Regions from separate parts of the Streptomyces sp. NPDC093111 genome, predicted to be linked through region 3. Evidence: riboswitches for the same ligand, from Rfam matches in the RefSeq annotation. Region 3 holds a riboswitch; each other region holds the start of a gene.

Region 1 (7,531 bases), on a different contig from region 3:
GACCTCGACGACGCGCAGGTGCCCGAGGACGACGGCGACGGCGAGTTCTACCGGTACGTGGCGGTCGCCGAGTGAGCGGCGCCCCGCCCCTCGCCGTCGTCGGCAACCCGGAGGGCCGCCGGGTGCGGCTCTTCCAGGACGCGGCGCTCGCCGCCGGGCTGCCCCGGCCGCGGGTCGTGCCGTGGCTCGACGTGCTGCGGGGCGGGGCCCGCTTCCACCCGGGCGAGCTCGTGCGGCTCGACTCCCCCGGCGAGGAGCCGGAGGTCGACCGGCTGCTGCGGGGCGTGCCGGAGCCGACCCGGGTCGAGGGCACCGCACGCTGGTACGCGCGCTTCACGGCGGCGGTGCACGGGCTCGCCGCCGAGGTGCGGACGGCCGGCGCGGTGCTGCTCGGCGACCCGGACGAGCTCGCCGTCCTCTTCGACAAGCGGCTCGGGCACGGCCGGCTCCTCGCGGCCGGGGTTCCCGTGCCGCACGCGCCGACCTCGGGCCCGGCCGCCCCGCCCGTACGCGGCTGGGACGACGTGCGCGCGCTCACGGCCGGCCCGGGGATGCGCCGGGTCTTCGTGAAACCGGCGCACGGCTCCTCCGCCTCCGGGGTGCTCGCCCTGGAGACCGCCGCCTCGGGCCGCGCGCAGGCCACCACCTCGGTCGAGCGGGACGAGGCCGGGCGGCTGCACAACTCGCTGCGGGTGCGCCGCTACACGACCGAGCGCGAGGTCGCGGCCCTCGTGGACGCGCTCGCCCCGGACGGCCTGCACGTCGAGCGCTGGCTCCCCAAGGCCGCGCTCGGCGGGCGCTCGGCCGACCTGCGGGTGGTCGTCGTCGACGGCCGGGCCACCCACGCCGTCGTGCGCACCAGCCGCTCGCCCCTGACCAACCTGCACCTGGGCGGCGCCCGGGGCGACCTGGACGCGGCGCGCGCCGCGATCGGCGCCGCGGGCGGGCGGTTCGCCGACGCCCTGGACGTCTGCGAGCGGGCCGCCGCGGCCTTCCCCGGCACCCGCTGCGTCGGCGTGGACCTGCTGCCCGCCACCGGCTGGCGCCGCTTCGCGGTGGGCGAGGTCAACGCCTTCGGCGACCTGCTGCCCGGCCTCACCGGTCTGCCGGGGAGCGGGGCCGAGGGCCTGGACACCTACGCGGCGCAGCTCGCCGGCTACCTCCGCACGCACCGACCGACAGGAACGAGCAGCTCGTGACCCCGCCCGCCCTGGACATGAACCGGATCGTCGGCAGCCACGACCTGCTGCTCGTCACCCTGGACACCCTGCGGTACGACGTGGCCGCCGAGCTCGCCGCCGAGGGCCGCATCCCGAACCTGGCCCGCCATCTGCCCGGCGGCGCCTGGGAGCTCCGGCACGCGCCCGGCAGCTTCACCTACGCCTCCCACCAGGCGATCTTCGCCGGCTTCCTGCCCACCCCGGCCACCCCGGGACCGCACCCGAGGCTCTTCGCCGCCTCCTTCGCGGGCAGCGAGACCACCGCCGACGGGACCTACGTCTTCCACGAGACGCCCGACCTGGTGTCGGCGCTCGCGCACGAGGGCTACCGGACCGTGTGCGTCGGCGGGGTCGGCTTCTTCAACCGGCGGCCCCCGCTCGGCACGGTCCTGCCCGGCCTGTTCCAGGAGAGCCACTGGGAGCCCTCGTTCGGGGTCGCCTCGCCGACCTCCTTCGAGTCGCAGGTGGAGCGCGCCGAGGAGGTCGTCGCCGCCCTCCCCCGCGACCGGCGCCTCTTCCTGTTCGTGAACGTGTCCGCCCTGCACCAGCCCAACTGGTTCCACCGGCCGGGCGCGACCCGGGAGGCGGGCGACTCGCGGGCCACCCACGCCGCCGCCCTGGAGTACGTCGACCGGCACATCGGGCGCCTGTTCGCGGCCATGAGCAGCCGCCGCGCCTGCTTCGCGGTCGTCTGCTCCGACCACGGCACCGCCTACGGGGACGACGGGTTCACCGGGCACCGGCTCGGCCATGAGAGCGTATGGAATGTGCCGTATGCACACTTCGTCCTGCCTGGCCCGGACAGCATGGAGAACGCCGCATGACCCGCTCGACCGAGACGCCCCGCCCGTACCGCAGCTACGTCTACGCCTACCCGCACAAGACCGCGTACCGCCCGCTCGACGAGCGGCCCCCGCTCGACGCGCTCTGGGCGGACGAGCCGAAGGACGCGCTCTCCCTCTACGCCCACATACCCTTCTGCGAGGTCCGCTGCGGCTTCTGCAACCTGTTCACCCGGATCGGCGCCCCCGACGAGCTGACCACCCGCTACCTCGACGCGCTGGACCGGCAGGCGGTGGCGGTGCGCGAGGCGCTCGGGGACGCGGCGCCGGTGCGGTTCGCCACGGCCGCGTTCGGCGGCGGCACGCCCACCTACCTGTCCGCCGCCGAGCTGGAGCGGCTCTGCGACATCGCCGAGCTGCGGATGGGGGCCGACCTGCGGGCGGTGCCGCTGTCCGTGGAGACCTCCCCGGCCACGGCGACCGCCGACCGGCTCGCGGTCCTCGCCGAGCGGGGCGCGACCCGGCTGAGCATCGGCGTGCAGAGCTTCGTCGAGGCCGAGGCCCGGGCCGCCGTGCGCCCGCAGCGCCGCGCCGACGTCGAGGCCGCCCTCGGACGCATCCGGGACACCGGCGTCCCGGTCCTCAACATCGACCTCATCTACGGCATCGACGGCCAGACCGAGGCGTCCTGGCGCCGGTCGCTCGACGCCGCGCTCCAGTGGCGGCCCGAGGAGCTCTACCTCTACCCGCTGTACGTCCGCCCGCTCACCGGTCTCGGCCGGCACACCGGCGGGCAGGACGCCGACCGGGAGTGGGACGAGCAGCGGCTGCGGCTGTACCGGCACGGCCGGGACCACCTCCTCGCCCGCGGCTACCGGCAGGTGTCGATGCGCATGTTCCGGCGCGCGGACGCGCCCGCGCTCGGCCCCGACGACCACGCCTGCCAGACCGACGGCATGATCGGCCTGGGCTGCGGCGCCCGCTCCTACACCTCGCGGCTGCACTACTCCTTCGACTACGCGGTGGGCACGCGCGAGATCCGTTCGATCATCGACGCGTACACGGACACGGCCGACTTCTCCCGGGCCGAGGTGGGCCGCCCGACCGACCCGGACGAGGCCCGCCGCCGCCATCTGCTCCAGTCGCTGCTCCAGGCCGAGGGCATGGAGACGGGCGACTACACGGCCCGCTTCGGCGCCTCGCCCTTCGCGGACTTCCCGGCCGAGCTCGCCCGCTTCGAGGAGCTGGGCTGGCTGGACGGGGACGCGCCCGGCGGGCTGCTCCGGCTCTCCCCGGAGGGCCTCGCGCACTCGGACGGGCTCGGCCCCGAGCTGTTCTCCCCGGCGGTGCGGGCGGCGATGGCCGCGTACGAGGCGAAGTAGCGGGGCCCGGCATGGATCTGACCCTGCTGTACCGGGGCCCGCTGGCCTCCTGCGACTACGACTGCCCGTACTGCCCGTTCGCCAAGCGCCGCGACAGCCGCGCGGCCCTCACGGCCGACCGGGCGGCCCTGGAACGCTTCGCGGGCTGGGCGGCGGAACGGCGGGAGGACCGGCTGCGCGTCCTGTTCACCCCGTGGGGCGAGGGCCTGACGCGGTCCTGGTACCGGCGCGCGCTGGTCGAGCTCTCCCGGCTGCCGCACGTGGAGCGGGTGGCGATCCAGACCAACCTGAGCTGCCGTACGGAGTGGCTCGACGAGGCCGACCCGGACACGGTGGCCCTCTGGTGCACCTACCACCCGGGCCAGACCCCGTACGAGCGGTTCCTCGGCAAGTGCCACGCGCTCGCCGGGCGCGGCATCCGCTTCAGCGTGGGGATCGTCGGCCTGCCGGAGCACCTGGCCGCCGCGCGCCGGCTGCGCGCCGAGCTGCCGGCCGGCGTCTACCTGTGGGTGAACGCGGCCGAGGGCCACGCGTACACCGACGAGGAGGCCGAGGACTGGACGCTCCTCGACCCCCTCTTCCCGTACAGCCGGCATCCGCACCGCTCGGCCGGGCTGCCGTGCCGCACCGGCGAGTCGGTCGTCTCGGTGGACGGCGACGGGACGGTGCGGCGCTGCCACTTCGTCAGGGCCGAACTGGGCAACCTGTACGACGGCTCGTACCGGGCCGCGCTGCGCCCGCGGCCCTGTCCGCTCGCCGTCTGCGACTGCCACATCGGCTACGTCCACCTGGAGACGCTGCCGCTGTACGACGTGTTCGCCGGCGGTGTCCTGGAGCGGATACCGGCCGGCCTGCCGGGGGCGCCTAGAGGGGCATGAGGTCGGGGCGCTTGGCCTCGACGTGGTCCCCGGAGCTCTCGCCGCGCAGGCGGCGCCCGATCCAGGGGACCAGGTACTCCTTCGCCCAGTGGATGTCGTCCTTGCGGACCTCCAGGGTGCCGCGCGGAGGCCGCGGCGGCCACGGCTGGTCCGGGTCGGCCGGCACCGGCAGACCGAGGACCTGGGCGGCGCGCAGCGCGACCCGGGTGTGCCCCTCGGCCGACAGGTGGAGCCGGTCGTCGTCCCAGGCCCGTCGGTCCTGGACCGACTTCAGCGACCACAGGTCGAGCACCGGGCAGTCGTAGCGGTCGGCGATGCTCCGGACGTGGGCGGTGTAGGTGGCGATCTTCCCGCGCAGGTGCTTCAGGACGGGTACGTCGCGCGTGTCGAAGCCGGTCGTCACCATGACGGTGCCCACGGCGGAGGTCAGGTCGGCGACCGCGCGCTCGAAGCGCTCGGCCACGTCGTCGGGGTCGGTGCCGGGGCGGATGATGTCGTTGCCGCCGGCGCAGAAGGTCACCAGGTCGGGGGCGAGCTCCTTCGCCCGCGGGACCTGCTCCGCGACGATCTGGTCGAGAAGGCGCCCCCGCACCGCCAGGTTGGCGTAGCGGAAGGCGTCGTTCTCCGGCAGCTGGTCGGCGAGCAGGACCGCGAACCGGTCCGCCCATCCGACGTACGTCCCGTCGGGGCCGGGGTCGCCGACGCCCTCCGTGAAGCTGTCACCGATCGCCGCGTACGACCCGAATGCGTTCTTGTCTCTTGTTCTCGAATCGTCTGCCACGGGAACACATCTTTCCCTTATGGATGTGACCTACGCGACCGTAAGGAGGGGTTGACGGCGGGTGACATATGCCACCGATAAAGATTCCGCCAAGCCGGAATACACCACGGGCCCGGCACGTGGGTGCCGGGCCCGCGGGGTGAACCCGTGGAGTTCGCGGGGTCAGCCTCCTCAGATGCTGACGCCGTGCTGGCGCAGGACGGCCAGCGGGTCGATGTCGGAGCCGTACTCCGGCCCGGTGCGCATCTCGAAGTGCAGGTGGGGTCCGGTGACGTTGCCGGTCGCGCCGGAGAGGCCGATCTGCTGGCCGCCGCTGACCGTCTGGCCGGCGGAGACGGAGAGCGAGGAGAGGTGGCCGTACTGCGAGAAGGTGCCGTCGGCGTGCTGGATGACGACCTGGTTGCCGTACGCGCCGCCCCAGCCGGCCGAGTAGACGGTGCCCGGTCCGACCGCGCGGACGGTGGTGCCGGTGGAGGCGATGAAGTCGACACCGGTGTGGTAGCCGGAGGACCACATCGAGCCGGAGGCCCGGTACGGGGTGGAGACGGCGCCGCCGGCGATGGGGGTGACCCAGCCGGAGGAGGAGGTCTGCCCGGCCGAGGAGGACGCGGCGGAGGAAGAGGAAGAGGTCGACGCGGAGGACGACGAGTCCGTCGAGGCGGCGGCCGAGGAACGCGCGTCGCCACGGGAGGCGCGGGTGCCGTCGCCGGCGCTCTGCGCGGTGCGCTCGGGGGCGGCGGCCTTCGGCGCCTGGGCCTTGGCGGTGCTCTTGGCGCCGAGGGTGAGCTTCATGCCGGGGAGGATCAGCGAGGGGTTCTCGCCGACGACCTGGCGGTTGTCGCGGTAGAGCTTCTGCCAGCCGCCGGCCAGGTGGTGCTCACCGGCGATCTTGGACAGGTAGTCGCCTCGGACGACGGTGTACGCCTTGGGGGCGGCGGCGGGCGCGGCGGCCGGGGCCTGGGCGGGGGCCGCGGCGGCGACGGCCTGCGGGGCCTTCGCGACCGGGGCGGCCTGCTCGGCGGCGTGCGCGCCGGTCGCGCCGATGAGCGGCAGGGCGACGACGGCGCCACCGGTGCCGGCGGCGACGAACCCGCGGGTGATCGGGTTGACCTTGGGACGGCGGTGCTTACCCTTCGCGGGCATGGTGAATTCCTCTCCGTCGCCTGCGAGGTGAGCTGTCGGGTTCGGACTGGAGATGTCCGGCCGCGCTCACGCGCGGCTTCACCCCGAGCCGTCCTTGTTCGAGGGATCGGCGTAGTACCTGGGTCCCCCGCTCCTGCCTTGTACGGGTGGTGTGCGGATTCCGGGCGGCGGCAGGATTAGGCGGTCCGTCCGGATTGAGCGCGACGCTAGACGAGGCGGGTGGGCGGGAACAAGCCACCGATTTTCCGACAGTGACTCAGGCGCGATTTCCGGCCGGAATTACGGTCACCCTGCGTGGATGACGGTCCCTCGATTTCCCTTTCCGGAAGGGAATTTGGAAAAGACGATCAGGCACGGTCCGTCACGTCTATGACCCTGCTCACGCACCGGATCTCATCTCCCCCGGTATCAGGGCGCGTTACCCCTAACGGTTCAATTCGGGCAGAACGCCCATTCCAGCCCGAGGGGGTGCGGTCGGGGCTCCTCACCTGGATGATTGCCTCAGGAACCCATCGCGAGACCAGGAGCATCCGTGACGCAGACGACGACCGAACCCGAGCTGACCGGCGTTCGCAACTTCCGCGACCTCGGCGGGCTGCCGACGGTGGACGGACGGAGCGTGCGCGCCGGACGCCTCTTCCGCAGCGGCCATCTGGCGCACGCCACGGCGGAGGACGCGACGTTTCTCGCCACCCTCGCCTTGCACACCGTCTTCGACTTCCGCAACGAGGCCGACCGGCGCATGGAGGGGGCGGACGTGGAGCTGCCCGGCGTGCGGAACGTGAACATACCCCTCAACGACCCCGCCGACGGAAAGGAGTTCTGGAAGCTGGTGCGCTCGGGCGACCTGACGCAGCTGCGCGAGATCCTGGGCGACGGCAAGGCCGCGGCCCGGATGTCCGAGTCGTACCAGAAGATGATCGTGGAGCGGACGGCCGACCACAGCCGCATCCTGCACGCGATGGCCGAGGAGAGCGTCCCGGCCCTGATGCACTGTGCCGCCGGCAAGGACCGCGCCGGTCTGTCCATCGCGATCACGCTGCTCGCCCTCGGCGTCGAGCGCGAGGCGATCGAGGCGGACTACGTGAAGTCGAACGAGCCGCACCGCCGGTACAAGGTGCAGCGCAGCTCCACCGCCGAGGACGCCATGACGCCCGAGGTGATGGAGCTGCTGAGCCCGCTCTTCGACGCGCGGGTGGAGTACCTGCGGGCCGCCTTCACGACCATCGAGGAGACCTGGGGCTCGGTCGACGCCTACCTGACGGAGGGCCTGGGGCTCGCCCCGGAGACCCGGGAGCGGCTGCGCGAGCGGCTGCTCGTCGAGGCGTAGCCCGCGCGCGCCCTC
Region 2 (7,531 bases), on a different contig from region 3:
ACGGCACCGCCTTCGAGCGCCTCACGGCCCTCGCGTACCCCGAGGGCCACCCGTACCACCACACCCCGATCGGCTCCATGGCCGACCTGGACGCCGCCACCCTGGAGGACGCGCGGAACTTCTTCCGCACGTACTACGCGCCGAACAACGCGGTGCTCTCGGTCGTCGGCGACATCGACCCCGAGAAGACGCTCGCCTGGGTCGAGAAGTACTTCGGCTCCATCCCGGGGCACGACGGCAAGCCCGAGCCGCGCTCCGGCGAGCTGCCCGAGGTGATCGGCGAGCAGCTGCGCGAGGTCATCGAGGAGGAGGTCCCGGCCCGTGCGCTGATGGCCGCCTACCGGCTGCCGCACGACGGCACGCGCGCGTGCGACGCCGCCGACCTGGCCCTCACGATCCTCGGCGGCGGCGAGTCCTCCCGTCTCCACAACCGGCTGGTCCGCCGCGACCGCACCGCCGTCGCGGCGGGCTTCGGGCTGCTGCGGCTGGCCGGCGCGCCCTCGCTGGGCTGGCTGGACGTCAAGACCTCCGGCGGCGTCGAGGTGCCGCAGATCGAGTCGGCCGTCGACGACGAGCTGGCCCGCTTCGCCGCCGAGGGCCCGACGCCCGAGGAGATGGAGCGCGCGCAGGCGCAGTTGGAGCGCGAGTGGCTCGACCGCCTCGGCACGGTCGCGGGCCGCGCCGACGAACTGTGCCGGTTCGCGGTGCTGTTCGGCGACCCGCAGCTCGCGCTGACCGCCGTGCACAGGGTCCTCGACATCAGCGCCGAGGAGGTGCAGGAGGTCGCCAAGGCCACGCTGCGCCCGGACAACCGCGCCGTGCTGGTCTACGAACCGGTGGGCGCCGACGCCGACAGCGACGAGGAAGAGGGAGCGGACCAGTGACCGACACGGCCGCGTCTTTGACGAGCATGACCTTCCATCCGCAGCCCCAGCCGGGCGAGGCCAAGCCCTGGGCCTTCCCCGCCCCGGAACGCGGCGCCCTGGACAACGGGCTGACCGTGCTGCGCTGCCACCGCCCCGGCCAGCAGGTGGTGGCCGTCGAGATCTCCCTCGACGCGCCGCTGGACGCCGAGCCCGAGGGCCTGGACGGCGTGGCCACGATCATGGCCCGTGCCCTGTCCGAGGGCACCGACCAGCACTCCGCCGAGGAGTTCGCCGCCGAACTGGAGCGCTGCGGCGCCACCCTCGACGCGGCGGCCGACCACCCGGGCGTACGGGTCTCCCTGGAGGTCCCGGTCTCCCGGCTCCCCAAGGCGCTCGGCCTGCTCTCCGAGGCGCTGATCGCCCCGGCGTTCGACGAGTCCGAGGTCGAGCGGCTGGTGCGCAACCGGCTGGATGAGATCCCGCACGAGTCGGCCAACCCGGCCCGCCGCGCGGCCAAGCAGCTCTCCAAGGAGCTGTTCCCGGCCTCCGCGCGCGTCTCCCGGCCGCGTCAGGGCACCGAGGAGACCGTCGCCGCGATCGACGCCACCGCGGTCCGCGCCTTCTTCGACGCGCACGTGCGGCCCGCCACGGCCACCGCCGTGGTCGTCGGCGACCTCACCGACGTCGACCTCGACAAGGTGCTCGCCGAGACGCTGGGCGCCTGGACGGGCACCGCGGCCGACCGGCGGCGCATGCCGGCCTTCTCGGCCGACGACACCGGCCGGGTCGTCATCGTGGACCGCCCCGGCGCCGTCCAGACGCAGCTGCTCATCGGCCGCGTCGGCGCCGACCGCCACGACCGCGTGTGGCCGGCCCAGGTGCTCGGCACGTACTGCCTCGGCGGCACCCTCACCTCCCGTCTGGACCGCGTCCTGCGTGAGGAGAAGGGCTACACGTACGGCGTGCGCTCCTTCGGCCAGGTGCTGCGCTCCGACAGCGAGGGCAACGGGGCGTCGCTGCTCGCCATCAGCGGCTCGGTCGACACCCCGAACACGGGCCCGGCACTTGACGACCTGTGGAAGGTGCTGCGCACCCTCGCCGCCGACGGTCTGACGGACGCCGAGCGCGATGTGGCCGTGCAGAACCTGGTGGGCGTCGCGCCGCTCAAGTACGAGACGGCGGCCTCCGTCGCGGGCACGCTCGCCGACCAGGTCGAGCAGCACCTCGCGGACGACTACCAGGCACAGTTGTACGCGCGGCTCGCCGAGACCGGCACCGTGGAGGCGACCGCGGCCGTGGTCAACGCCTTCCCGGTGGACCGGCTCGTCACCGTGCTCGTCGGTGACGCGGCGCAGATCGAGGAGCTGGTGCGCGCCCTCGGCATCGGTGAAGTGACGGTCGTGACCGGCTGATTGAGCCGCTGTCACACCGACTCGGGGACCCCGACGACCTGGTTCGTCGGGGTCCTCCCGTTTGTCCGTATTGTTGAGAAGTGTGGTCTTCTGCCCTGTGGCATGTCTTACAAAAAGGCGTGTCTGTTTGGCGATTGACAGAAGATCGGCCTAGCTTCGATCCGACTGTTCGTCCGTAGTACGACGCCGCATCCGCGGCAACGGGCAGTCATCGCCGAGTCCCCGTAAGGCGCGAGCCTGGGGAGCCGGGGACCCAACGCAGTCCCTGGGGTGAATCGGACGCCTTCGCTCAGCGAGCGGAGGGGCCCGTAGGAGACCTTCCTGCTCCGAACCCGTCAGCTAACCCGGTAGGCGAGAGGGAAGGAAAGGATCAGCCACTACATGGCGTTCACCCGTGCCACCGGGAAGCATCGTGGACCGAGCCGTCTGGCGCGCCGCGGAGTGGGCATCGCCGGTGTGGCGACCCTCGCGACCACCGGCGTCATCGGCACCCTGGCCTCCCCGGCGTTCGCCGCCGACACGGAGCCCGTCTCCCCCGAGGACACCGGCCTCACCCAGGTGATCACCGCCGAGTCCCTCGCCGACCGGGTCGACGCCCAGGCCGCCGCCCAGGAGAAGGAGGCGGTCGAGACCGCCGCCCGGGCCAAGGCCGCCGCCGAGGCGAAGCGCAAGGCCGAGGCCCGTGCCAAGGAGCTCCGCGCCGCCAAGGAGCGCGCCGCCCGTGAGGCCGAGCGCAAGCGCCTGAGCTCCTTCCAGCTCCCCGTCTCCGGCTCGTACGTGAGCACCGGCTACAAGACCGGCGGCTCGCTCTGGTCCTCCGGCCACCACTCCGGCATCGACTTCCACGCCTCCTACGGCTCGCAGGTCGTCTCCGTGGGCTCGGGCACCGTCGTCGAGGCCGGCTGGGGCGGCGCCTACGGCAACAACATCGTCATCAAGATGAACGACGGCACGTACACCCAGTACGGTCACCTCTCCTCGATCGGCGTCTCCGTCGGCCAGACGGTCACCCCCGGCGAGCAGATCGGCATCTCCGGCTCCTCCGGCAACTCGACCGGCCCGCACCTCCACTTCGAGGCCCGCACGAGCGCCGAGTACGGATCGGACATCAACCCGATCACCTACCTCCGTGCCCGCGGGGTCCACGTCTGACGTGTGAATTCTGTGAAGAAGCCCCGGCTCGAACGAGCCGGGGCTTCTTTTTTGTGGCCGAATTACCGGGCGGCATCGGAAATTCCGACGTCCTGCAATAGAGTTCGCGAGAGTCGCGGGACGGGCGCCACTCGACGGGGTTTCGCGCGGATCACATTACGGAGGTCGGCCATGCGTGTTCCCGCGCACTCGGTATGCACGGCGATCCGGGACGACATCGTCTCCGGCGTCTTCGAGCGGGGCGCCCGGCTGACCGAGGAGCAACTCGCCCGCCGCTACGGCGTCTCCCGCGTCCCGGTCCGCGAGGCACTGCGCACCCTGGAGTCCGAGGGCTTCGTGGTCACCCGCCGGCACGCCGGCGCCCATGTCGCCGAGCCCACCGAGCAGGAGGCGGCCGACCTGCTCGACGTCCGGACCCTCCTGGAGCCGCTGGGGGCCGCCCGCGCCGCCCAGCGCCGCACCGAGGCGCACCTCAAGGTGCTGCGCGGGCTGGTCAGGCTGGGGCAGGAGCGGGCCAGGCGCGGCCAGGGCGACGACCTGGGCTCCCTCGGCGCCTGGTTCCACGAGACGCTGGCCCAGGCGTCCGGCAGCCCGCCGCTCACCGCGCTCCTCACCCAGCTGCGGCACAAGATCGCGTGGATGTACGCGGTCGAGCCCGCCGAGCGGCCCGTGGAGGCATGGGCCGAGCACGGCGCCATCGTCGACGCCGTCGCGCGCGGGGACGCCGAACGGGCCCGCGCCCTGACCGCCCTGCACGTGGAGCGCGCCCTGCCGCTGCACCGGCCGCGCCGTCCGGAGCGGGCGCGTGTGAGGGTTTCGCAACATGTCGTCAACACCGCGGGTCCGCGGAATTAACACCGACGCCGTATACAAGGGGAAGGAAATGCGGACGGCCGATCGGTTCGGGCCGCCCTATTCCGGATTCCTGATGCGCGCTGCCCGGTTCCGTAAAGGAAAAGCGGCCGGCCGTAATGCAGAAAAGGCCGCGCCCGCCGGAATTCCGGCAGGTGCGGCCCTTCGCGATCCGTCGTCGGGGAGGAGACGGGTCAGACGGTCTCGGGGAGCTCCTCGAGACCCTCGGCGACCAGCTTCGCGAGGCGGTCGAGCGCGGCCTCGGCGCCATCGGCGTCCGAAGCGAGCACGATCTCCTCGCCGCCCTGGGCACCCAGGCCGAGCACCGCGAGCATGGACGCGGCGTTGACCGGGTTGCCGTCGGCCTTGGCGATCGTCACGGGGACGCCGGCGGCCGTGGCGGCACGGACGAAGATGGAGGCGGGGCGGGCGTGCAGGCCCTCGGCCCAGCCGACGTTGACGCGGCGCTCAGCCATGGTGGTTGCCCTTCAACTTTCAGCGGTTGTCTAGACCAGTCTCTCACGGGCGGCGTCGTGCTCGTACCGACCTTCGGCCCCTTTGGGGGCGGCCGTTAGGCCCTCCCTACCTTGCACGGCGGGCACCCGCCGCGCGACCGGTGCCGCTGTCGGACCCCGGCCGTACGCTTGCCCCATGCAGAGCGCGTCGGAACAGTCCGAACAGCCGGAACACGCGTATCCCGACCACTGGGAAGCGGACGTGGTCCTCCGTGACGGCGGCACCGCGCGCATCCGGCCCATCACCACCGACGACGCCGAGCGGCTGGTCAGCTTCTACGAGCAGGTCTCGGACGAGTCGAAGTACTACCGCTTCTTCGCGCCGTACCCCCGGCTGTCCGCCAAGGACGTGCACCGCTTCACCCACCACGACTTCGTCGACCGGGTGGGGCTCGCCGCCACGGTGGGCGGGGACTTCATCGCCACCGTGCGCTACGACCGCATCAACGCCCTGGGCCGCCCCGCCTCCGCCCCGGCCGACGAGGCCGAGGTCGCCTTCCTCGTCCAGGACGCCCACCAGGGGCGCGGGGTCGCGTCCGCGCTCCTGGAGCACGTCGCGGCCGTCGCGCGGGAGCGGGGCATCCGGCGGTTCGTCGCCGAGGTGCTGCCCGCCAACACCAAGATGATCAAGGTGTTCACGGACGCCGGCTACACCCAGAAGCGCAGCTTCGAGGACGGCTCCGTCCGCCTCCACCTCGACCTGGAGCCCACCGACCGCTCCCTCGCCGTCCAGCGCGCCCGCGAACAGCGCGCCGAGGCCCGGTCCGTGCAGCGCCTCCTCGCGCCCGGCTCGGTCGCCGTGGTCGGCGTGGGCCGCGCCCCCGGCGGAGTCGGCAGGGCCGTGCTCCGCAACCTCCTCGCCGCCGGCTACACCGGGCGGGTCCACGCCGTGAACAGCGCCCTGGGGGAGGGGCGGCACGAACTGGAGGGCGTTCCCGCCTTCCGGAGCGTCGCCGCCATCGGCGAGCACGTCGACCTCGCCGTCCTCGCCGTCCCGGCCGAGCGGGTCCCCGAGGCCGTCGCCGACTGCGGCGAGCACGGGGTGCGGGGCCTCGTCGTCCTCTCCGCCGGATACGCGGAGAGCGGGCCCGAGGGCCGCGAGCGCCAGCGCGCGCTGGTGCGCCAGGCCCGCTCGTACGGCATGCGGATCATCGGCCCCAACGCCTTCGGGATCATCAATACGGCCGAGTCCGTCCGGCTGAACGCCTCGCTGGCCCCCCAGATGCCGGCCGCCGGCCGCATCGGGCTCTTCACCCAGTCCGGCGCCATCGGCATCGCCCTCCTCGCCGGGCTGCACCGGCGCGGCGCCGGGCTCTCCACCTTCCTCTCCGCGGGCAACCGGGCGGACGTCTCCGGCAACGACCTCCTCCAGCACTGGTACGACGACCCGGCGACCGACGTCGTCCTCCTCTACCTGGAGTCGATCGGCAACCCCCGGAAGTTCACCCGGCTCGCCCGCCGCACCGCCGCCGTCAAGCCGGTCGTGGTCGTCAAGGGCGCCCGGCACAGCGGCAGCGCCCCGCCCGGCCACCGCGTCCCCGTCACCCGCATCCCGCACGCCACCGTCTCCGAGCTGCTGCGGCAGGCCGGCGTCATCCGCGTCGACACCGTCACCGAACTCGTCGACGCGGGCCTCCTCCTCGCGGACCAGCCCCTGCCGGCAGGCCCCCGCGTCGCCATCCTCGGCAACTCGGAATCCCTCGGACTGCTCACCTACGATGCCTGCCTCACCGAGGGACTGCGCCCGCTGCGCCCCCTCGACCTCACGACCGGCGCCACCCCCGCCGACTTCCGCGCCGCCCTCGCCGCCGCCCTCGCGGACGACGCCTGCGACGCCGTGGTCGTCACCGCGATCCCCTGGGTCGGGGAGAACGGGGCGACCGAGTCCGGCGACGGCGAGGTCCTGGCCGCCGCCCTCCGCTCCGCCGTCGCCGACGCCCCGGGCGCGGCCAAGCCGGTCGTCGTCGTCCACGTCGAGATGGGCGCCCTGGCCGAGGCCCTCGCGGAGGCGACCCGCACCCGCCCGGCGCCCCGGACCGCGCCGCCGTCCGGGGCCCCCGGAGCCACGCGCCCGACCCTGCCCGAGGCCCCGGCCTCCGCACCGCGGGAACCGGCCGCCCCGGACGCGCCGCGGACCGGGCCGGGCGAGGATCCGCCCGCCGCCCGGGCCATCCCCTCCTACCCCGCCGCCGAGCGGGCCGTGCGGGCCCTCGCGGAGTCCGTGCGGTACGCGCAGTGGCGCCGGCAGGCCGCCGCCGACCCCGGACGGGTGCCCGAGTTCGACACCATCGACGAGACCGGGGCCGCCGGCCTCATCGCGCGGGTGCTCGGCGAGGAGGGCACCGACCCGCGCGGGGTGACCCTCGGCGCCGAGGAGACGGGCGAGCTCCTCGGGCGGTACGGGATCGGCGTCCTGCCCACCCTGCCCGCGCCCACCCCCGACGACGCGGTCCGCGCCGCCGCCCGGCTCGGCTTCCCCGTCGCCCTCAAGACCACGGCACCGCACCTGCGCCACCGCCCCGACCTCGGCGGCGTACGGCTCGACCTGGCGACCGAGGAGCAGCTGCGCACCGCGTACGCCGAGCTCACCGAGACCCTCGGCAAGCCCGAGGAGCTCCAGCCGGTCGTCCAGGCCATGGTCCCGCGCGGCGTCGACACCGTGGTGCGCGCCGCGATCGACCCCGCCGTCGGCGCCGTCCTCTCCTTCGGCCTCGCCGGAGCCGCCTCCGAACTG
Region 3 (7,531 bases):
GCTGTGGGTGCGGGCCAAGCCGTCCGCCGACCGGCTGACGGCCCGCCTGGAGACCGCCGGCGCCTCGATCCCGCTCGACGTGATCGACACGAAGGCCGACCGGGTCGCGTTCGGCGACAACGCCTGGCACCTCCTCACCCTGACCCGCAGGAAGGCCACCCCGGACGCCGCGGCGACCACCGTCAGCCTGCGCGTCGACAACGGCACCCCCACCACCGCCGAGGGCCTCACCGGCTCCTTCACGGACGGCATCGCCGCCCCCGAGGGCTTCCGCGTCGGCTCCAAGCCCACCGGCACCGACGTCCTCACCGGCCAGCTCGACGACTTCCGCTACTACAAGCGGGCCCTGACGGCGACCGAGGAGACCGGCCTCTACGCCACGGCCGTCGGCGGATCGAGCGCCCCGCGCGACCCGTACGTCTGGTGGACCATGGAAGGCGGCCACACCGAGCAGCACCTGGTGAGCCGCCCCGCCGACGACCCGGCCGCCCGCGCCACCCCCGACGCCTCCCGGCACTGCGGCCACGGCCTCGTGCGCCCCGGCGCCACCGTCACCGACACCGGCGGCAGGTTCGGCCGGGGCCTCGACCTCGACGGGCGGACCGGCGCAGTGGAGCTCCCCTACGGGGAGGACCGCGCGCTCGGCTCGGGCGACTTCACCCTGGCGACCTGGGTGCGCTTCCGGCAGGCCGACAACACCAGCCCGGTGCTCGTCTGGGCGTACGGGACCGGAACCTCGGAACGCCAGCTGTGGATCCGCGCCCTCTCCCAGGAGAACAAGGTCGTCGCCCACGTCCAGACCGACCGGGGCATCACCAGCCTGGAGGCGGCGGCCCCGGCCGGGACCGTCCTCGGCGACGACACCTGGCGGCACGTCGTCCTGCGCCGGCAGGGCGGCACGCTGACCCTGTCGGTCGGCGACGGCACCGCCCTGCGGTCCGTGGCCACCGGCACCGTCGCCGGAGCCGTCACCTCCGAGGACGGCTTCGACGTGCGCGGCCTCCGGCTCGGCGCGCGCCCCGACAGCGTGGGGGCGGACAAGGACCGGCTCACGGGCTCGCTCGACGAGTTCACGCTGACCCGGCGCTTCCTGACGGACGCCGAGATCACCACGGTGGGCGGGCCGCTGCCGGTCGAGAGCGCCACCGTGGTCCGGCTGGCCTTCGACCAGCTGACGGCGAAGGGCGTGTACGCCCGCCTGTAGGAGAGGAGTGCGCCCGGAGACGACGGGCGGGCGGGCCGCGCGACCGTACGGGGGCGCGTGCCCGTCGGGGCGGGGGGTTAGTGTCGGGAGCATGCCCGACCAGCCCTCCGCCGCTTCCGTTCCGCCGCCCGCTCCCGAGCTCTTCACCTGGGAGTTCGCCACCGATCCGTACCCCGCCTACGCCTGGCTGCGCGAGCACGCGCCGGTGCACCGGGCGAAGCTGCCCAGCGGGGTGGAGGCCTGGCTGGTGACCCGGTACGCGGACGCCCGGCAGGCGCTCGCCGACCAGCGGCTGTCGAAGAACCCGGCGCACCACGACGAGCCGGCGCACGCCAAGGGCAAGACGGGCATCCCGGGCGAGCGCAAGGCCGAGCTGATGACCCACCTGCTCAACATCGACCCGCCGGACCACACCCGGCTGCGGCGGCTGGTGTCGAAGGCGTTCACCCCGCGCCGGGTGGCGGAGTTCGCGCCGCGCGTGCAGGAGCTCACGGACCGGCTGATCGACGGCTTCGCGGAGAAGGGGAGCGCGGACCTCATCCACGAGTTCGCCTTCCCGCTCCCCATCTACGCGATCTGCGACCTGCTCGGCGTGCCCGAGGAGGACCAGGACGACTTCCGGGACTGGGCCGGGATGATGATCCGGCACGGCGGCGGGCCGCGCGGCGGGGTGGCGCGCTCGGTGAAGAAGATGCGCGGCTATCTGCTCGAACTGATCCACAAGAAGCGCGAGGCCCCGGGGGACGACCTGATCTCCGGGCTCATCAGGGCCTCCGACCACGGCGAGCACCTGACCGAGAACGAGGCCGCCGCGATGGCCTTCATCCTTCTCTTCGCGGGCTTCGAGACCACGGTCAACCTCATCGGCAACGGCGTGTACGCGCTGCTGCGCCACCCGGAGCAGCGGGCGCGGCTCCAGGAGTCGATCGCGGCGGGCGAGACCGGACTCCTGGAGACGGGCGTCGAGGAGCTGCTGCGGTACGACGGTCCGGTGGAGATGGCGACCTGGCGGTTCGCCACCCGGGCGCTGACGATCGGCGGGCAGGAGATCCCGGCCGGCGACCCCGTTCTCGTGGTGCTGGCCGCCGCCGACCGCGATCCGGAGAGGTTCGACCGGCCCGGCACCCTGGATCTGGCGCGGCGCGACAACCAGCATCTCGGGTACGGGCACGGCATCCACTACTGTCTGGGGGCTCCGCTGGCGCGCCTGGAGGGGCAGACGGCGCTGGCGACGCTCCTGACTCGCCTGCCGGACCTGCGACTTGGGGCCGACCCGGAGGAACTGCGGTGGCGCGGCGGGCTGATCATGCGTGGCCTGCGCACGCTTCCGGTGGAGTTCAGCGCTTCCCACAAAGGGCCGCGCGACTGACGCATAGCTGACGGGGCGTCAAGAATGTGATCTTCGCGTGATCTCCGCTGCATCGACTTGTGACTCACGTTCGAATGCCGCTACGTTCACCGGAATCTCAGCCGCCACGCGAAAGGCAGTCCGTATGCGCTCCGGGAACGGACGACACCGCAGACCCCGCCAGGCCCCCGCCCTCGTCGTCGCGGCGGGTGTCACCGGCTCGGCCCTGGCCCTGCCGTTGCTCGCCACCGGCTCCGCCTCCGCGGCGGACGCCCCGACCTGGGACCGGGTCGCCGAATGCGAGTCGGGCGGCGCGTGGAGCGCCAACTTCGGCAACGGGCTCTACGGCGGTCTCCAGTTCACCCAGGAGAGCTGGGAGAAGCACGGCGGCCTGGCGTACGCGCCGAGCCCCGACCTCGCCAGCCGGGCGCAGCAGATCGCCATCGCCGACAAGGCGCTCGCCGCGGGCGACACCCAGTGGGCCACCTGCGCCCCGATCGCCGGCCTGAAGAACGACGGCAGGAAGCCCGCCGTCTCCCCGGGGTCCGCCGCGAAGCCCAAGGCGTCCACGGGCCCGGTCGCCGAGTCCAACCGGACGGACGGCCGTCCGGCCGGCTCGGGGGCGAGCACCACGACCCCGGCCACCCCGGCCGCCCCGGTGACCCCGGCCACCCCGTCGGGCACCGCCACGACCCCGCCCGCGACCCCGGCCACCCCCGACGGCTCCGCGACGCCGGGCACGCCGGACGGCTCCGTCACGCCCGGTACGCCGGTGACGCCCGGTACGCCCGACGCGACGGACCCGGCCTCTCCCGGCACGGGCAAGCACCGCGGTGACGCCGCGTCGGAGAATTCGGGCAACTCGGACACCACGCCTGAATCCGGGCGTCACGCGGCCCCGGCTGACGGGTCGACGGGTGACGTGACCGGCGGTAAGGGCTCGGCGGAGAGCGCGGTCGCCGGGAAGAAGGCGGACAACTCGGGCAAGGCCGACGAATACACCGTCAAGCCGGGTGACAGCCTGTCGGACATTGCGCAGGAGAACGCGCTGCCCGGCGGGTGGGCCGCCCTCTATGACGCCAACAAGAACACGGTCGGCGCCGACCCGGACCTCATCATCCCTGGTCAGAGCCTTGAGTTGAAGGCCGAAACCGTCGCGGCGGCGGAGTAGTTCGCTGCTGAATGTCCGTTATGAGTAAGTGAGACATGGGTCTCTCTTGCCGAACTGGCGTGTCACGTCCGCAAAGTTTGCTTGCGTCGCCCCTCACCTGCGCAAACACCCCTCCCGGGGGAGCAAGTAGGGGCGATATTTCCGGGTTGATGGTCTTTGAACTTCCCCCGGGTCTATGTCTACGGTCATCACCGCTCGCCACCGCGGGCCCCGTCGACCGGTACGCCGAATCCTGCCGCCGACCGACGGGAAGTCGTCGCGCAAGCGCCGAAGGCAGGACCGGGGGACCCAAGGTAAGTGCCGGCCCCGGCCGTTGAGACAGACGGCCGACGATCGGCTTGGGGTGAAGCCGCGTGCAAGGACACGCGGCCGGGCAACTCACTCGCCCGAACCCGACAGCTCACCTCGTAGGCGTCGGTGAGGAGAATTCCCATGCTGTTTTCCGGTAACAAGGGCAAACACCGCCGTCCCTCCAAGGCCACCCGCGTCGCCACGCTCGTCGGCGTCACCGGTGTCGCCGTCGCCGCCCCGCTGATGACCGCGGGCACCGCCTCGGCCGCCACCACCTCCGAGTGGGACGCCGTCGCCGCGTGCGAGTCCGGCGGCAACTGGTCCATCAACACCGGCAACGGTTACTACGGCGGCCTGCAGTTCTCGGCCTCCACCTGGGCCGCGTACGGCGGCACCGCCTACGCCGCGACCGCCAACCAGGCGTCGAAGTCGCAGCAGATCGCCATCGCCGAGAAGGTCCTGGCCGGCCAGGGCAAGGGCGCGTGGCCGAGCTGTGGCGTGGGTCTCTCCAACGCCGCGTACGACGGTGGCTCCGCCTCGTCGAGCTCGTCGAGCCCCAGCTCCTCCTCTTCCTCCTCCAGCTCCTCCTCGTCGAAGCGCTCCACCGAGCAGCCGACGACCCGCAGCGAGCAGCGCCAGGCGCCGAAGACCACGTCGAAGAAGACCGTCTCCAAGAAGACGGTCACCACTCCGACCGGCAAGAAGGTGCAGAAGGGCGACGGCGAGTACAAGGTCGTCGCCGGCGACACCCTCAGCAAGATCGCCCAGGCGCACGGCGTCAAGGGCGGCTGGGCCAAGCTGTTCGAGCTGAACAAGGACGTCGTCGACAACGCCGACCTGATCTACCCGGGCCAGCAGCTCCACCTCAAGTGAGCCTGACGACCCACCCGCGGTGACCACCCCGGTCCGTAGCGCCTTCCCCCGTGCGCTCCGGACCGGGGTTTCCCCGTTCAGACCCCTACCGATCGGTAGTGACGGGTCTTTCGTCCTCAGATACGTGCCCTTGGGTCCTTTTTCGTCCCAGGGGGCGGGCGTCCGGCTGGCCGGAGGCCCGGAGCCGGTTAGGCTCATGTCGCAAGGCGAACGAGACCTTGCCGCATGCGTCACAACCAGCGTCACATCCCAGAAGGAGATGCTCGTGCCGTCCATCGACGTCGTCGTAGCCCGGGAAATCCTGGACTCCCGAGGCAACCCCACGGTCGAGGTCGAGGTCGGCCTCGACGACGGCAGCACCGGTCGTGCTGCCGTGCCGTCCGGTGCCTCCACCGGTGCGTTCGAGGCCCTTGAGCTCCGCGACGGTGACCCCAACCGTTACCAGGGCAAGGGTGTCGAGAAGGCCGTCCTCGCGGTCATCGAGCAGATCGGCCCGGAGCTCGTCGGCTACGACGCCACCGAGCAGCGTCTGATCGACCAGGCGATGTTCGACCTGGACGCCACCCCGGACAAGTCCTCGCTCGGCGCCAACGCCATCCTCGGCGTCTCCCTCGCCGTCGCGCACGCCGCGTCCGAGGCCTCGGACCTGCCGCTCTTCCGCTACCTCGGCGGCCCGAACGCGCACCTGCTGCCCGTTCCGATGATGAACATCCTGAACGGCGGCTCGCACGCCGACTCCAACGTGGACATCCAGGAGTTCATGATCGCGCCGATCGGCGCCGAGTCCTTCTCCGAGGCCCTGCGCTGGGGCACCGAGGTCTACCACACCCTCAAGAAGGTCCTGAAGGACAAGGGCCTGTCCACCGGCCTCGGCGACGAGGGCGGCTTCGCCCCGAACCTGGAGTCCAACCGCGCCGCGCTCGACCTCATCCTGGAGGCCGTCAAGCAGGCCGGCTACGTCCCGGGCAAGGACATCGCGCTCGCGCTCGACTGCGCCGCCTCCGAGTTCTACAAGGACGGCAAGTACGAGTTCGAGGGCAAGTCCCGCTCGGCCGCCGAGATGACCGAGTACTACGAGGAGCTCGTCTCCGCGTACCCGCTGGTCTCCATCGAGGACCCGCTGTTCGAGGACGACTGGGCCGGCTGGAAGGTCATCACCGACAAGCTGGGCGCCAAGGTGCAGCTGGTCGGCGACGACCTGTTCGTCACCAACCCGGAGCGCCTCGCCCGCGGCATCGAGGAGGGCTCCGCGAACGCCCTCCTGGTCAAGGTCAACCAGATCGGCTCGCTGACCGAGACCCTGGACGCCGTCGAGCTGGCCCAGCGCAGCGGCTTCAAGTGCATGATGTCGCACCGCTCCGGCGAGACCGAGGACGTCACCATCGCCGACCTCGCCGTCGCCACCAACTGCGGCCAGATCAAGACCGGCGCCCCGGCCCGCTCCGAGCGCGTCGCCAAGTACAACCAGCTGCTGCGCATCGAGGAGATCCTCGACGACGCCGCGGTCTACGCCGGCCGCAGCGCCTTCCCGCGCTTCAAGGGCTGACACCTGCTCTGATCCGTACGTCCCCGCACTCGGTCCCGTACCGTGTGCGGGGACGTGCGTGTGAAGAGGGCCGGAAGCGACAGGGGAGGCGTACGACATGGCCGTGAAGGACCGGGACCGGTTCTCGACCGCGACCCGGATCAGGCTGCTCGGCGAGCAGACCGCCGCCCGTGTCTACCGCTCCCAGACCCGCCGCCAGGCCCGCCGCTCCCGCCTCACCGGCCGCGCGGCCTTCCTCGCGCTGGTCGTCTGCTCGCTCGTGGTGGCGCTCGCCTACCCGATGCGGCAGTACGTCTCCCAGCAGGGCGAGATCGACGACCAGCAGCGCCGGTCCGCCGAGGCCGCCCAGCGGGTCGAGGAGCTGCGGGACGAGAAGGCCCGCCTCCAGGACCCCGCCTATGTGCGCCGGCTCGCCCGCGAGCACCTGCACTACCTGATGCCCGGCGAGACCGGCTTCACCGTGAACGACCCGGACGCGGAGCACCGGCCCCGCACCGACCAGGGTGCGACGGACCGCCCCTGGTACGACAACCTGTGGGACGGCGTGGACAGCGCCGACCGCCACTGACCAACCCCAGGATCCACCATGGAAACGCCTCCTCCGCAGACCGAACGCACCGAGCCGACCGACGTGGACATCGCGGCGTTCGAGGCACAGCTCGGCCGGCCGCCCCGCGGCCTGCGTGCCATCGCGCACCGCTGCCCGTGCGGCAACCCGGACGTCGTCGAGACCGCGCCGCGGCTCCCCGACGGCACCCCGTTCCCCACGACGTACTACCTGACCTGCCCCAAGGCGGCCTCGGCCATCGGCACCCTGGAGGCCAACGGGGTCATGAGGGAGATGCAGGCCCGGCTCGCCACCGACCCGGAGCTCGCCGCCGCCTACCGGGCCGCGCACGAGGACTACATCGCGCGCCGCGACGCCATCGAGGTCCTGGAGGGCTTCCCGAGCGCCGGCGGCATGCCGGACCGGGTCAAGTGCCTGCACGTGCTCGTCGGCCACTCGCTGGCGGCCGGCCCGGGCGTGAACCCCTTCGGCGACGAGGCCCTCGCGATGCTGCCCGAGTGGTGGGCGAAGGGCCCGTGCGTGACGCCGTG
Region 4 (7,531 bases), on a different contig from region 3:
GCCCGTTCGGCAACGCGGACATGATGCACCGCGCCCACCTGCTCGGCTGGGTCACGGACGTCCGCCTCGACGACGAGCTGACCGACTGCTACGGCGTCGCCGCGCACGGCGGCGCGGACGTCATGGGCCTGCCGCACGCCGACCTCCGGCCCGGCGCGCCGGCCGACTTCGTCCTCGTGCGGGGCGAGTGCCTGCCCCAGGTCGTGGTGGACATGCCGCGCCGGGACCTGGTCGTGCACGGCGGTGTCGTGGTGGCCCGCGACGGGGAGTTCCTCGCCTGAGCGGCGGGCCGCGGGCTGCGGGCCGCAGGCCCTAGCCGTACCGCTGCCTAGCCGGCCAGTGAGGCGTACCGGATACCGGTGAGCTCCTCGGACGCGGTCCACAGGCGCTCGCCGGAGGTGTCGTCGAGGGTCCAGCCGGCCCGCCAGGAACGGGTGGGCGGGCCGCGCCAGCCCAGCTTGGGGCCGATGAAGGCGTCGGGGCGCACGCCGGGGGCGGTGGCGGCGTACAGGGTGGGCAGCGCGCCGCCGGTGGCGGGCTGGGCGATGATCCGGTTGCCCAGTTCCATCAGGCGCGCGGCGGTCTTGCGGCCCTCCTGTCGGGGGCCGGCCGTCTGCAGGTTGGTGGCGGCGTAGCCGGGGTGGGCGGCGGCCGCGACGATCCCGGAGCCGGCGGCGGCCAGGCGGCGGGAGAGTTCGTGGACGAAGAGGAGGTTGGCCGTCTTGGACCGCCCGTAGGCGATCCAGCGCCGGTAGCCGCGTTCGGCGTTGAGGTCGGTGTGGTCCAGGTCGGCGAGCGCGTGGAAGCCGCTGGAGAGGCTGACGATCCGGGCGTCCGGGGTGCGCAGCAGCTGGGGCATGAGCAGCCCGGTGAGCGCGAAGTGGCCGAGGTGGTTCACGCCGAACTGGGTTTCGAAGCCGTCGGCGGTGCGGCCGTGGGGCAGGGCCATCACGCCCGCGTTGTTGACGAGCAGGTCGAGTCGCTCGTCGGCTTCGGCGCGGGCGGCGGCGAAGGCGCGCACGGAGGCGAGGTCGCCGAGGTCGAGCGGTGCGAACGCGGCGGAGGCGTGCGGGACCTCGTCGCGCAGCCGGGACAGGGCGGCCTCGCCGCGGGTGCGGCTGCGGCAGGCGAGGACGACGTGGGCCCCGGCGCGGGCCAGCTCGCGGGCGGTGACGTATCCGATGCCGCTGTTGGCTCCGGTGACCACCGCCGTGCGCCCTCCCTGGGAGGGGATGTTCCGCGCGTTCCAGCCCGTCATCTCCGATGGCTCCTTCCGGCCGTGGTGCCCCCATGCTGCCGCTACCGAGGGTAACGACAATCATAGGGACACCTCGGCGAAGCGCCTCGGCCGGGAGAGCTCGCGCGGTGCCGTCAGTAGGCGCTGTTGACGTTGTCGATCGAGCCGTAGCGGTCGGCCGCGTAGTTGCAGGCGGCGGTGATGTTGGCGACCGGGTCGTACAGGTCGAAGGGGGTGCCGGCGACGTGGTAGGCCCGGAAGGTGGGCTCGATCACCTGGAGCAGGCCCTTGGACGGGGTGCCGGCGAGGGCGTTGGAGTCCCAGTTGTTGATGGCCAGCGGGTTGCCCGAGGACTCGCGCATGATGTTGCGGTGGATGCCGTCGTAGGTGCCAGGGATGCCGTTCTTGGCCATGATGGCGAGCGACTCGCGGATCCAGCCGTCCAGGTCGTTCGAGTACGAGATGGCGGCGGCGGAGGAGACGGCGGGCGCCTGGGCCGCGGCCTGGACCACGGCGGGCGAGGCGGCGGACGCCTGACGGGCGACCGCCGGGAGCGCGGCGGCGGCGCCGGTCGCGGCGGCCGGACGCGCCGCCGCCGGGCGCGCGGCGTTGTCGGTGCCCTTGGCGTTCCCGGTGTCGAGGGCGAGTCGCAGGCCGGGACGGATGAGGCTCGGGTCCGCGCCGACGGCGGCGCGGTTGTCGCGGTAGATCGTCTTCCAGCCGCCGCTCACGTGGTGCTTCCGGGCGATTTTCGAGAGCGAGTCGCCGGCGACCACGGAATAGCGCACGAGACCGTTCGTCTTCACCGTCTGGGCCACGGCCTTTTCGACTGCGACGGATGTGACGGACGCGACGTTCGCCACCGAGTGGACGGCCCTCGGGGCGCTCGGGGTCTGGGCCGACGCGCCGGTGGCCGCGGCGAGCGGCAGGGCGAGTGCGGCGCTGCCGGTGATGCCGACGACGGCCAGCCCTCGGGCGAGCGGGGTGGTCGTGCGGCGGCGGTGCTTCCCGGTTCCACGCATGGCGCATTCCTCTCCTTCGCCTGCGAGGTGAGCTGTCGGGTTCGAGCAGGAGCTGCCCGGCCGCGCTGGCGCGCGGCTTCACCCCGAGCCGCCCCGGAGACCGGGACGGCGGAGAACCTGGGTCCCCCGCTCCTGCCGTACGGGTGAGTGAGTGCGGTGCCCGGGCGGCGGCAGGATTCGGCGTTCCGTCCGGATGACGGGTGACCGTAGGCGAAGGCGAACGGCGAGAACAAGCGCCTGATTCGCAAAAGCAAGCAGATCTTTTACGGGGCGGAAATGGATCAATCGACGCGTCGTGATCCTTTTCCCCAACTCGTTCCCGGGGGTTCGCGCATGACGCCACGACAGCATTCCGGGAGAATGCCCGACCGTGACTCAGATCACCAGGCCCTACTTAATAGGACATGTCCGAATCCAATGGATTTGAGAACTTAGCCTCGATCCTCCGTGACGGTCCGTCGGTTCCTTCGGCGGGCCGTTTCGGCTGTTCGGACTGGTGGCAGCCGGGCTGATGGCCCGGCTGTCGCGTCGGGTGGGCGTCGGTGATCACGCCGGTCCAGGGCAGTGGCGGGCGAACCGCACCGCTGTGCCGGCCGGCTTCCGCACGTGCTCGCGCACGCCGGCCCGAGCGGTCAGTCGGCGGCCGGGAACAGGGGTGGCGGGGGCAGCCCCTTTGGCGTGTGTCACGATCTCCCCCGACCTGTGGGGGGTGTTGCTGAATGGCGCAGGACATTGCGCTGCGGCCGGTGGTGGATCCGGCCCTCGAAGGCGCGGAGCGCGCGCTGCTGGAGAAGTCCGCCGACGGACTCTTCCCAGCCACGCTGCCGCTGCCCGAGGATCCGGGGCTGGGCGGCCGTACCAAGGCGGACATCTGGACGGCCCTGGGGGTCTCCGCGGTGTGCGCGCTCCTGCCGGTGACGATCCTGTGGGCGCTGATCGGCGTGTGGCCCGGCCTGGCCGTCGGGCTCGCGGCGCAGGCGGGGCTGATCTGGGTCGGGGTCCAGTTCGGGTTCGAGGCGTTCGTCCTGACCGTCGTGGGCGTGCACCTGCTGGCCTGGCTGCTGATCGTCGTCCTCGGCTGCGGGACCGACGAGCGGCAGCGGGTGGCCCGGCTGCGCCACGGCCGCTACTACCTGGCCGAGGACTTCGGCGACGACTCCCTGCGCGAGCTGCTGGGCCACTCGCCGCTGCGCCGGATGGAACGCGCCCAGGCCGCCGTGACGGCGGTACTCCAGTCGCAGGTCGACCGGGAAGGGCTGCTGGACGACATCGCCAACGACGTGACGCTGCCGGCCCAACAGTACGAGATCGCCCAGCGCCTGGCCGAGCTGACCCGGCTGGCGCGGAGGGTGCGCACCGCTGCCGGGGACGCCTCCGGCTCGCGGGTGGAGGAGGTGCTGCGGACTCAGCGGCAGGCGCTGCGGCTGTCGTCGAGCGCGCTGGAGGAGCGGGTGGAGGCGCTGGAGCGGTACGCCGAGAACACCCGCGCGGCGGACGCGGCGTACCGCGAGTGGGAGGCCGTACGAGAGCTGGAGCAACTCGGCGAGGACATGCACGAGCTGGTGGTGAACACGGTGCGGGACGAGCTGGCCGTCGCCGAGATCGAGGGGCTCGCCGACCGGTCCCGGTTCCAGGACCTGCACCGGATGCTGGACGAGGCGCGGGAGGCGGGGCTGCTGGCCACGCGGTTCGCCGACGAGCCGGCCGACCGCCGGTCCGGCGACAGCGGCCGGGCGTGAGGGGGAGGACGACATGACGCGGACATCCCAGCCGAGACGCGCGTTCCACTCCGGCCGCGGCAAGAAGACCTTCGACCGGATCCCGGGCGGGTTCTACCTGGTCGGCGTCCTGGTGATCCTCTTCGAGGTGGTCACGCTCGGCGCCGTGGGCCTGGCCCTGGCCGTCGGCGACCCGAGCGACGACGGGGCATCCCCGGACAAGCAACCCCGGCGGGTCGAGGTCACCTACATCGCGACGGGCGACCACCCCTCGGTGAACCTCACCGTCGGGGAGGCGAACGGCGACCACACGCCCCACGGGGTCGTCATCCTGCCGTACCGCAAGACCGTCGAGCTGGCGGCGGGCGCCGACTTCTATCTGGACGTCAGAAGCCGCGAGGACCAGGAAGGGGGCACTCTCACGTGCACCGTGCTGGTCGGCGGCAAGGTGGTCCAGCAGGCGCACAGCACACCGGACTCCTCGTCCGCCACCTGCGCGGGCAGCACCGCGGACGCCCCGCGGCGGGGCATCCCCGTGCCCACTCTCACCCCCGGCGCCTCCCCGCTGCCCGAGGAGCGGCGGCTCACCGGGACCGTCAAGGTGCCGGACTACCCGGGCGAGGGCTCGCCGGTCATCGGCACCGTCACGGACTCCTCCCTGGAGTACGCGGAGCTGGGCGGCACGTGGGACCGGAGCAAGACGCAGGATCCCATCTTCGACGGCTTCACCCGCAAACAGGAGGGGCGCCAGCGCGCACTCGTGAAGTCCACGCAGGTCGACGAGGACATCATGGCCGCGGCCGGCGGCACCGGGGAGCTGCGGGGCGTGGCGGGCGCGGTGATGGACGAGCGGCGGCGCTACGAGTACCCCCGTGACCAGGCGATCCTGGTCGACGTCGCCTCGCAGCCGCTGAAGGTCGACGGACATGACGCCTGGCTGCTGGTCAGCGAGATCCACTTCCACAAGCGCGGGGTGCCGTCCACGATGGACCTGAACGCGGTCCTCGTGGTCGACACCGGGCGGGTCCGCCCCTCGGTGCTGTGGGTCGTACTGCCGGAGACGAACAAGAAGCTCTGGCCGGACCTGAACACTCTGGTCGCATCCGTCCAGGTCCGCTGACCTGCACCGATACGGGACGGGCCCGGGCGCGCGACGCGTCCCGGGCCCGTCCGGCGACGTTCAGGCGCAGCACCTCGCGGTCGCGCTGGGCGGGGACCGCCTCGCGGAGGTCGGGACGCCGCGGGCCGAACCCGGTGTGTTCGACACCCCGCCTCGTGAAAGCGCGAGGTCAGTGAATCGGGGTTTGGACGCCCCTGCTGAACCAGCCGGTGAACCCCTCGGACGCGTGCCGTCCCCGCTCCGCGCGCTCCAGCACCCGCTCGGCCTCCGCCCGCCAGATCTCCGCGCCCGCGCGGGGCGGCGGGCGGAACGGCCCCCGCTCCGGGGCGTCCGCGGCGGCGCCGAAGAAGTCGCCGCCCTTGCGCCGGACGTCGTCGGTGCCCCACGCCCGGCCCGGACCGTCCCGGGACACCTTCCGGAGGTGCGGGATGTGCTTGGCACAGTGGATGTACGCCTCCTCCACGGTGATCTCCACCCAGCTCAGGGCGCGCCGCCCCGGCACCGGGTCGACCGTGAGTCCGGGTTGGGTGGCGCGCATCACGTCGTCGGGCACGACCCGGGCCGTGCCGTTCACGTGGAGCCCGATACGGTCCCGGAGGAAGTCCACCATCAGGAGGCCGACCTGCGGGTTCTCCTCGATGTTGCCGAGGCTGGCCTGCACCCCGTTCCCCCGGTACTCGGGGTAGGCGAGCCGCAGCTCGTCGAGGACGTGGAGGAAGCCGGCCGGGCCCGCCCGAAAGGTGTTGTCGCAGGCGCCGTGCCGGTCGGCGGTGGCCAGGAAGAACATCTCCTGGCGGGCCACGAACTCCCGCATCCGGGGGTTCAGCCGGTCCAGGACCTGCTCGGCGTAGAACCGGTCGGCGCGCTCGGCGGTGCCCGTGCGCCGCTGGACCTCATGCTCGCCGTCGCTGCCCGGGCGGACGGTGCGCGGCGGCGGCGCGGATCGCGGGCCGGTGTGCTCGAAGGTGCTCAATTCCTCGTCCCGACCAGTTCCTCGATGGAGTCGTGCCGTATGCGGTGGCTGGGGATGCCGACGCCCACGAGGGTGTCGACACCGCGGCGGATCATGCCGGGCGGCCCGGAGAGGTACGCCTCGTACGTGTGCCAGGGGCCGAACTCGCGCACCGCCCCGGGCAGACCGCCGGACAGGGCGCCGCCGGGACCGGCGTCGACGACCGGGCGCACGGAGAGCCAGGGGTGGGACTGCTGCATCCGCAGCATGGTCTCGATGTCGTACAGGTCGCCGTTGCTGCGGGCGCCGTAGAACACCTCGACGGAGCGGCGCCCGCCGTACTGGGCCACGTCCTCGACCAGCGCCTTGATGGGGGCGATGCCCGTACCACCGCCGAGGCACAGCAGTCCGTTGTCGGTGCGGTGGTCGACGGTCATCGAGCCGGCCGGGCCGCCGAGCCGGAGGACGTCCCCGGGCCGGGCCCTGTGCACGAGCGCGTTCGACACCCAGCCCGCGGGCACGGCCTTCACGTGGAAGGAGAGCAGCCCGTCGGAGCGGGGCGCGGAGGCGAAGGAGTAGTGCCGCCACACCCGGGGCCACCAGGGCGTCTCCAGGGCGGTGTACTGCCCGGCGCGGAAGGGGTACGGCTGGTCGGGGCGGACCGTGACGACGGCGACGTCGGGGGTGCGCGGCTCGTGGGCGACCACCTCCGCCTGCCACCAGGCGGGGGCGCGGAGCTCGTCCCGGGCGGCCGCGTCGATCATGATCTGGGAGAGGGTGGTGTACGCGCCCACCCAGGCCGCCTCGGTCCGCGGGCCCCAGCTGCGCGGGGCGTGCCGCGCGAGGGCGCCGATCAGGCACTCGCCGACGGCCGGGTAGTGCTCGGGCAGCGTGCCGTACTTGCGGTGGCCGCGGCCGAGCCCGGTCAGGTACGCGGTGAGGGTGGCGGTGTCCTCGGCGTGCGTGGCGGCCGTGAGCAGCGCCTTGAAGAGGCGGTCACGCTGGGCGTCCATGGCCACCGGGAACAGGGCCCGCAGGTCGGGATGGCGGAGGAAGAGCAGGGCGTAGAAGTACGAGGTGACCTTGTCCGCGATCGGTTCGATCTCGGCCAACGTGCGGCGCAGCAGCGCCGCCTCGGTCGCGTCGTCCGGCGCTCCGGCTCCGCCGGCGGCGGGCGCGGCCGCCTCGGTGGGCCGCTCGCCCGGGTCCGGCCCGAACCAGCCGCCCTGCCGCCCGTCACCACCAGCTGCCATCGGTCCGCCTCGTCTTGAACGTCGTCGACCGGTCTTCGTCCACGAAGTCCGCGTGTGCCCCTTTTCCTCTCTCCCCCACGGAATTCCCCGAGACGAATCGACGAATGAACGGGACCGACCATACCTGTCGCCCGTTATCCGTCCAGTGATGTGCACCCGACTCCACGATCACCTCGTTCTCCCAGGTCAGAGACGTGTTACTGATGAGTTGGTCAATTCATGGACCGGC

What was found. A riboswitch is a leader RNA that binds a small molecule or an ion and turns the genes downstream of it on or off. The one in region 3 is predicted to bind cyclic di-AMP.
Region 1: another riboswitch for cyclic di-AMP. It lies ahead of AB0Q96_RS11240 (LysM peptidoglycan-binding domain-containing M23 family metallopeptidase); the one in region 3 lies ahead of AB0Q96_RS13515 (transglycosylase family protein).
Region 2: another riboswitch for cyclic di-AMP. It lies ahead of AB0Q96_RS19095 (M23 family metallopeptidase); the one in region 3 lies ahead of AB0Q96_RS13515 (transglycosylase family protein).
Region 4: another riboswitch for cyclic di-AMP. It lies ahead of AB0Q96_RS24340 (LysM peptidoglycan-binding domain-containing protein); the one in region 3 lies ahead of AB0Q96_RS13515 (transglycosylase family protein).

The regions. Positions count from the first base shown of each region.
Region 1 covers NZ_JBFBNW010000005.1:409,047-416,577, reverse strand. The annotation lists gene AB0Q96_RS11270 (STM4015 family protein) at 1-75, shown strand, start outside; gene AB0Q96_RS11265 (STM4014 family protein) at 72-1,199, shown strand; gene AB0Q96_RS11260 (STM4013/SEN3800 family hydrolase) at 1,217-2,044, shown strand; gene AB0Q96_RS11255 (STM4012 family radical SAM protein) at 2,041-3,384, shown strand; gene AB0Q96_RS11250 (STM4011 family radical SAM protein) at 3,396-4,262, shown strand; gene AB0Q96_RS11245 (SGNH/GDSL hydrolase family protein) at 4,249-5,043, opposite strand; gene AB0Q96_RS11240 (LysM peptidoglycan-binding domain-containing M23 family metallopeptidase) at 5,215-6,186, opposite strand; cyclic di-AMP (ydaO/yuaA leader) riboswitch at 6,191-6,345, opposite strand; gene AB0Q96_RS11235 (tyrosine-protein phosphatase) at 6,719-7,516, shown strand.
Region 2 covers NZ_JBFBNW010000010.1:120,996-128,526, forward strand. The annotation lists gene AB0Q96_RS19085 (pitrilysin family protein) at 1-884, shown strand, start outside; gene AB0Q96_RS19090 (pitrilysin family protein) at 911-2,278, shown strand; cyclic di-AMP (ydaO/yuaA leader) riboswitch at 2,481-2,647, shown strand; gene AB0Q96_RS19095 (M23 family metallopeptidase) at 2,660-3,430, shown strand; gene AB0Q96_RS19100 (GntR family transcriptional regulator) at 3,602-4,285, shown strand; gene AB0Q96_RS19105 (HPr family phosphocarrier protein) at 4,477-4,758, opposite strand; gene AB0Q96_RS19110 (GNAT family N-acetyltransferase) at 4,934-7,531, shown strand, end outside.
Region 3 covers NZ_JBFBNW010000007.1:45,009-52,539, reverse strand. The annotation lists gene AB0Q96_RS13530 (LamG-like jellyroll fold domain-containing protein) at 1-1,204, shown strand, start outside; gene AB0Q96_RS13525 (cytochrome P450) at 1,296-2,573, shown strand; gene AB0Q96_RS13520 (transglycosylase family protein) at 2,698-3,723, shown strand; cyclic di-AMP (ydaO/yuaA leader) riboswitch at 3,979-4,152, shown strand; gene AB0Q96_RS13515 (transglycosylase family protein) at 4,156-4,887, shown strand; gene eno (phosphopyruvate hydratase) at 5,147-6,433, shown strand; gene AB0Q96_RS13505 (septum formation initiator family protein) at 6,531-7,001, shown strand; gene AB0Q96_RS13500 (DUF501 domain-containing protein) at 7,020-7,531, shown strand, end outside.
Region 4 covers NZ_JBFBNW010000013.1:298,762-306,292, forward strand. The annotation lists gene AB0Q96_RS24330 (amidohydrolase) at 1-281, shown strand, start outside; gene AB0Q96_RS24335 (oxidoreductase) at 329-1,258, opposite strand; gene AB0Q96_RS24340 (LysM peptidoglycan-binding domain-containing protein) at 1,372-2,259, opposite strand; cyclic di-AMP (ydaO/yuaA leader) riboswitch at 2,264-2,419, opposite strand; gene AB0Q96_RS24345 (hypothetical protein) at 2,979-3,998, shown strand; gene AB0Q96_RS24350 (hypothetical protein) at 4,012-5,097, shown strand; gene AB0Q96_RS24355 (pyridoxamine 5'-phosphate oxidase family protein) at 5,267-6,070, opposite strand; gene AB0Q96_RS24360 (globin domain-containing protein) at 6,067-7,302, opposite strand.